DNA from 2 places in the Shewanella sp. YLB-07 genome. Region 2 is predicted to be linked to the other one. Evidence: riboswitches for the same ligand, from Rfam matches in the RefSeq annotation. Region 2 holds a riboswitch; the other holds the start of a gene.

Region 1 (3,420 bases), 160 kb from region 2:
CTCTTCGAGTACGAACATGGTATATCCAGCAATTGTATTATAAATAATAGTAAACGCGATCACCCAGTGAAAAAAACGAGTTAATAAGTCGTAATGAGCCTGTGTGCTTTTTAATGGTGAGCTTGTCATTGCTCTCTCCTTCAAACGAGATAAGAGTACGAAATAGATGTCAACTTCTCCGGTTTATGACAGAAGGCTATGCCACCTTCTGTATGTTCGGCACCTTCTATTAAGTGTTTTAATTGAGCATTAATTTAAATCTGACTCTTTGTCTATGAGGCATGAAAAAAGCGATCGTTAACGATCGCTTTTATTTTTGGGAGGATTGGTATTTAGTCAGTGTGAACTAGTTTACTTCATCCCAGGCATCGGAAGAGTTGCTGCCTACACCTGGCTCATACTGAGAGGCACTTTCGCTCCAGATGTTACACCAACCGCTGTATGGAAAGGCTTTACACTGATAGATTTGACCGTTTTTCGGTTGAAACACCTTAGTGCCTTCAACGTAAGAGCCTAACCCTTCAGGGAAGCTATAGTCATACTCTCCAGTGCTTGGCTCTTTGAACATGATATCGAAGTTTTCATGGACATTATCTCCGCCATTTTTGGGACTACTTATCAGTTTGAGAATATGATGGTCAGCTTGGACATTAGCCACTGGCGTAATTGCAAAACTATGGCTGGCATTGTCTTCAACCACGGCATGTTCGTAGGCCAGCGGTGCGCCGCCATGATCATATAGGGTTGCATTTACCAACATGGTATCGCCAGTTGCGCTAGCTTCGAAGTTTATTGTCACTGAGCCATCTTGGATTTCATAACTGCCCTCTACTCCTGTGATAGTGACATCATGTTCTGGTGGCAATTGTTCTATCTGAATTTCTACGCTGGTGATGTCGCTTGCCTTGCTGACAAATATCTTATTGCTGCCGTAGACTGGCACAAATTCAGCCTGAGTATTGACCTGCCCCGATTGGATTTCACTTTGCTCGGCATTGATCTTAGTGGCTAAAGCATAAGACCAGACATAGGCCTGAGTATCTTGTGTTATTTCAAGGCGTGTAGCTAAACCTGAAACTTCGCTGCCATTAGCAAATACACGGGTTCTCACCAAGTCACCAGCTTTTAAGTCGCTAGATGGGATGATAGTACCGCCATGCTTCCAACCTTCAGGTGTTTCATCATCGAAGGTGAGGTCGACAACGTTATAGAAGGCATTAGCCGTATCCGCTACATCCCAAACTGCTAGCATTATTTGGTAACCGCTACGCTCAGGAATATTACACATATGGGACAGAGCCATAGGAGGAACCTGATCGTTATAATCTACTTCACAGAACGGCTCGAGTTCGAAACTGTCTCGGGTGAGTGCCGCACTCGGGTTCCAGTTCTGTTTGGTCATGTAGTAATGAAACTTAGCGGTTCTGTGGTTGGCGGTGAAGGTCCAGTGGATCTCCATCGGGCCAGATTCAATCTCTTTCTTTACCCATCGCAAAGGGGACTGCTCATCGAGTACTTTATAGGGAGTGCCTGCACTGGCTATTTGGCTATCTGCAGGCCCAGAAGCTGGAAAACCTTTAAGTGCTTCCAGACTTTGAGAGTTTCCTCTTAGCTCATTACAGTTACTGTTTTCCGGCTGTTTATCACAAAGGTAACCTCGGGCTTCGGTCCCAGGTGTTGTGATGTACCCATGGGCGAATGCGCCTGTACTGGCAAGCAGTGTACTTGCAGCAAAGAGGCGAATTATATTTTGATTTACTGTCATAAATACTTCCAATTAATTGATAGATTTGTGAACAGTCAATTTGGCCTGAAGCGCTAACTTCAGTAAGTTGCAACCCCGCTATCTTGGATGCTAGTTAACTGACTAACATCTTTAGATCGGAAGCTTTGCGTCCTAGTCTTTCAACTAGTTTGCCAAGTGACTAATAATGGCATTCGTTTATTGAGCGGCTTGTATCTGCTTTACCGTACGAATGAACGAATGTAAGCGAGAAACTACAGTTTAAATTCAAAAAGTTAAAGCTATTTTATTTGCCTGGTTACAAAGTGTTGCATGTGAATAAATACTCTAATTTAGAGTATGTTAATGCTTGCGTTTTTTACCGTGCCATATGGGTTGCGTAACTGTTGATTTATGTTTTGGGCCATTTGCTGATGGCCCAGTCTGTAAGACATTTGGTTTATTGGTCTTTTTAGCTGTGGATAGAATTTTGACTCTTACGCTAGTATTTCGACACTGGGAGTATTTTTTGACTGGGATGATTTTTTTCATTTTCTGAGATAATTTGACTAATATTTTAATCTGTATTGTTTGCTCCGCAAAACAAGCTGGATGCAGTGTGAAAATGTGGGTCAGTCATCGAGTGGTGACCGACTCATTGGTTAGCTCGTCGATTTGATAGCCTCTATTGTTAGCGAGGCTATGATCGGCGACTAGCTATTGGCGGCGAAGACGGCATCCTGTTTACAGGTGATCGCCCACACATTCTCATATCCAAGTCTCAGCAACTGCTCCGCCGCCAGACATGCTCTGACCCCCGAGCCACAATGAATGAAGATGGCCTGTTTCTCGTCAGGATAGAGGGTGAGCATCTTCATCTCTAATACGCCACGGGGAATATGTACTGCGCTCTCTACGGCCTGTTGGGCCCGTTCGGATGTTTCACGCACATCGATTAATACGCCATTTTTACTCTGGCACATTAAGGCGGCTTGTTGCGCCGTGATGGTATTTAATGGGGCTTTCACTTCGGCCATGATGTCGGCTATGGATCTCAACATAGATTTTTCCTCTTCTCTTTACTATGGTTTAACTGGATTAAGGCTTAGCCAGGGCGCACTGAGCCTCAGTTTTCATACCCAGTTTCTTCATTAGAATAGCGACGGGGCAGAAGCCGGTAAAGGCGCTCTGAAACAAGTTGGCTCCGACGAATAGGGTGAACCAGACAAAGTGTGGGTTGACCCACACAGTTAAGGCAAGTGATATCAGTACCATGATCCCTGCGAAGGCCATGATAAAACGCTCTATTGACATATGTTCTCCTGGAAGGGAGTTAGGCTCCCCAATGTTTGACTAAAGTTACCAGCTTAAATAATGGATTTAGCTGAATTTATTCTTCATCACGGCATAATAGAGCACAGGGATCACTACCAGAGTTAACAGGGTGGATACCATGATGCCGAATATTAAACTGATGGCCAGGCCATTAAATATCGGGTCATCTATGATAAATAGGGCGCCAATCATGGCTGCCAGAGCCGTGAGCATGATAGGTTTGGCTCGCACCGCACCAGAGTGGATCACCGCTTGCTCGAAAGGAACACCGGCGGCGGTCTCTTTATTGATGAAGTCCACTAACAGGATCGAGTTTCTGACTATTATCCCGGCCAGCGCGATCATGCCTATCATGGATGGGG
Region 2 (3,420 bases):
GCTGAAACTCGCTTGGGCCATATCGGCATTGACTAAGGTTAAAGCCGGGCCTGATGTTTGTGTCCAGGCATAGGTAATAGCTTGTCCTTCTGGGTCTCGTGACAAACCAGCATCGAGCACGATATCGCTCGGGCCAGTGACGCTTTGTGCACTGCCCGCATTCGCGATAGGCGCCTTGTTAACAGGGGGTGTCGTACCTTCGCCATGACCGAGTCCTTCATGCATAGCATTGAGAATGTCACCATTATCTGAGTCAATTTCCCATGCAAACAGACCACCTAGCTGATTCGCCATAACATACTGGCCTTTAGCTGTTACGGAGCGAGCATCATCGAAAGTGATCAAGTCACCGGTAGAAGGCTTGAATACATAAGCAGCCTCGGCAACCTCATCATATTCGTACTGCCATTCGCCAGACATGTATTCATTCACAATTTGACGATAATCGACCACGCCATCTTCCCAGGTTCCCTTAACCTTGCCAGTTGCCGTTCCAGTAAATGGATTACCACCTTGGTATCCAGTTACACCAGTCCAGCCTCGACCATACATGGCGGCACCAACGACAATCTTCTCGGGAGTGACCCCTTGAGCGAGCAGCGCATTCACGCCAATTTGAGTAGTGTTCTTGGTATCTGGCTTCCAGCTCGCGGCATAAAGCGCGGCTTGATGGTTAAGATCTGTGTTTGACCATGCGCCGTAAAAGTCATAGCTCATCAGGAAGATGTTATCCATATACTGCTGAGCTTCTTGATAATCCACCAGGGCAATCTTCTCGGCGCCAGCACTGATAGCAGACGTGAGTTCATAGCTTCTGCCGGTTTGAGCACTCAGTTCATCGAGCATGGCCCTAAGCTCTTTCATCAAGAGCACATAGGTTTGACCATCGGTAGCGGGATCGCCAAGATTTGGATTTGCGCCATTACCACCAGGAAATTCCCAATCGATATCCACACCGTCGAAAAACTTCCAGGTCTGTAAAAACTCTTTCACCGACGCGACGAAACGGTCACGCTTGACCTTGTCGCCCAGAAAGTAGAAAGGATCTGACAGGGTCCAGCCACCGACAGAAGGCAGTATTTTAAGATCTGGCTGAGCTTGTTTCAGCGCCATCAATTGACCGAAATTACCCTTGTATGGGTCAGAGAACTCACTGACTCCGGCTTGCGGCATCTGCACAGCCGCCCAAGGATCGTGTATCGCCACCTTGAAATCTTCACGGCCACTACAGGCGCGTTGCAGAGCCTGGAAACTGCCCTCGATCTCTTTCAAGCTGTCATTGATACCGTCACCACCACAGATGGGGGTAAAGCCATAAAGAATATGAGTGAGATTTTGTGCCGGCATCTTATCGACGGGAAACTTACGACCGTAAACGCCCCACTCGACAAAATAACTGCCCACCACCTTGCCAGACTTGTTGACGTAGGGCTTATTATTTTCCCCAAGCTGAGTCTCTAACGGCAACAGGTGGCTACCATCGGTATCGGCGATTATGATCTCTTTAACATCACTGAGAGTACAAGCTTCAGCGTTACAAAGCTGAACCTGCATCTGGTAGCGACCACCTTGATTGATACTGAATGTCGCAGATCCTGACGCCGTGGAAGTGCCCGACCAGACCTCTACCCCGTCAAATAACACCTTAGCCGTCTCACCCAACTCACCTGACCACAAGTTCCAGCTAACAGAGACTTCTGCGGCATCTTTAACGGTAACGAGTTGATTGTAAGCGGTGGCAGATTGGTTAACTTCAATAATTGAAAAATTGGTTTCGCCCCAACCTATCGTTGGCTTACCAGGAACAGCTGCATAAGCCGATGAGGCGAGTACGCTAGCCACGACGAGCGCAGCGGATGAGAGTTTAGTGTTAAACATAGGGTGTCCTTATTGTTTTTTATTTTTTATAAAATAATCAATAAGGCAAACAAAGCTGAACAGGATAACAACCTATTCTTAATACCATGGATATAATGGTAGCGACCTTTGCGGTTCTTTGTACCATCACATCACACGAAGAAATTCCTGAAACATCCCCGCGATCATAGGTACCGCGATAGTACTGAGAGAACGACCTTCTCAACACTATCCCCTTAGACCGGAGGCTTTGCGTCCCAACCTTTCGATTGGTTTGCCTTTCATTCAAAATTCGCACATTAAATGACAACGCTGTCATCACTTGTTTAGCATAATCTTAAATTGAACATAAATGCAACACCTAGTTTTACATTATCACAAGCCAATGATTGTTAATGGTTTAAATAATCATAAAAGCAATGTTTAGCAAAGTATTCTGAAGATAAATACACTTAGAGAGGAAGATTACACTAAACGGGGTTTGAGGAAGTACTGATTAAATCTGCAAAATACCTTGTAAAAAAGGACTAGAAAGCAGAGCTAATAAAAGCAAGATTTGAGTTAACAAGTCTAATGCAAGGAGATTAAAAATGAAAAAGAGCAGGACTACTCATACCTGCTCTCTACTTTTCTCTTTTAGCAATTCGAAACTTAAAGTACAAGTTTAAAGTTGCAGCTTAAAATCAAGCTTCATATCCAAAAGGATCATCGATGGAATGCATTGGCTTGGTGAACCACACAGCGCCTTCCTTTGTCATATAGAAGTGATCTTCATGACGCACACCAAACTCGCCAGGGACACATAACATGGGCTCATTACTAAAACACATACCCGCAGCCAGAGGCGTCTGGTCATTAAGCACCAGATAAGGCCACTCATGAATGTCTAAGCCGATACCGTGACCGGTTCTATGAGGCAAGCCAGGCACCGCATAGCCTGGACCAAAGCCAGCGGCTTCAAGCACATCACGGGCTGCCCTATCGACACTGGCACAGGGGACACCAATCTTAGCCGCCTCAAATGCCGCAATCTGAGCATCTTGCTCATGCTGCCAAATCTCACGTTGGCGATCACTCGGTTTACCGAACACAAAGGTGCGGGTGATATCTGAGTTATAACCTTGCAGCTGACAACCTGTGTCGATAAGAACCGTGTCGTTTTGCTCAAGCGCTTTAGGCGACTTAACCCCATGAGGATAAGCACTGTCTTCACCAAATAACACGATACAGAAGTAAGAACCGGCAGGAGCACCCACGGCCTTGTGAGCATCATTGATAAAGGCTTCAATTTCACCGACTGTGATGCCTTCTCTCAAGATACGAGCCACCGCTTTATGTACCTCAAGAGTCATGTCCTTAGCACGTTGCAACAAGCTAAGCTCGGTATCAGATTTGATCATGCGACAACTCGCAGTCACAGGCTTAGCATTAACATAATCGAACTGACCATGAGCCAGGCGGACACCATCGAAGATGAAGAAGGCTGCAGACTCATCGATACCAACTTTGCCGCTATTGATGTCCATCTGCTTGAGCACTTCACCGAACAGGGCGTACGGGCTC

What was found. Region 2 has a riboswitch for cyclic di-GMP ahead of FS373_RS11415 (glycosyl hydrolase family 18 protein). Riboswitches for the same ligand answer to the same signal wherever they lie in the genome.
Region 1: another riboswitch for cyclic di-GMP. It lies ahead of gbpA (N-acetylglucosamine-binding protein GbpA); the one in region 2 lies ahead of FS373_RS11415 (glycosyl hydrolase family 18 protein).

The regions. Positions count from the first base shown of each region.
Region 1 covers NZ_VOQB01000004.1:251,118-254,537, forward strand. The annotation lists gene FS373_RS10700 (cytochrome b) at 1-129, opposite strand, end outside; gene gbpA (N-acetylglucosamine-binding protein GbpA) at 347-1,765, opposite strand; cyclic di-GMP riboswitch class I at 1,831-1,929, opposite strand; gene FS373_RS10710 (rhodanese-like domain-containing protein) at 2,437-2,784, opposite strand; gene FS373_RS10715 (DUF2892 domain-containing protein) at 2,822-3,037, opposite strand; gene FS373_RS10720 (efflux RND transporter permease subunit) at 3,104-3,420, opposite strand, start outside.
Region 2 covers NZ_VOQB01000004.1:410,800-414,219, reverse strand. The annotation lists gene FS373_RS11415 (glycosyl hydrolase family 18 protein) at 1-1,878, opposite strand, end outside; cyclic di-GMP riboswitch class I at 2,027-2,146, opposite strand; gene FS373_RS11410 (M24 family metallopeptidase) at 2,541-3,420, opposite strand, start outside.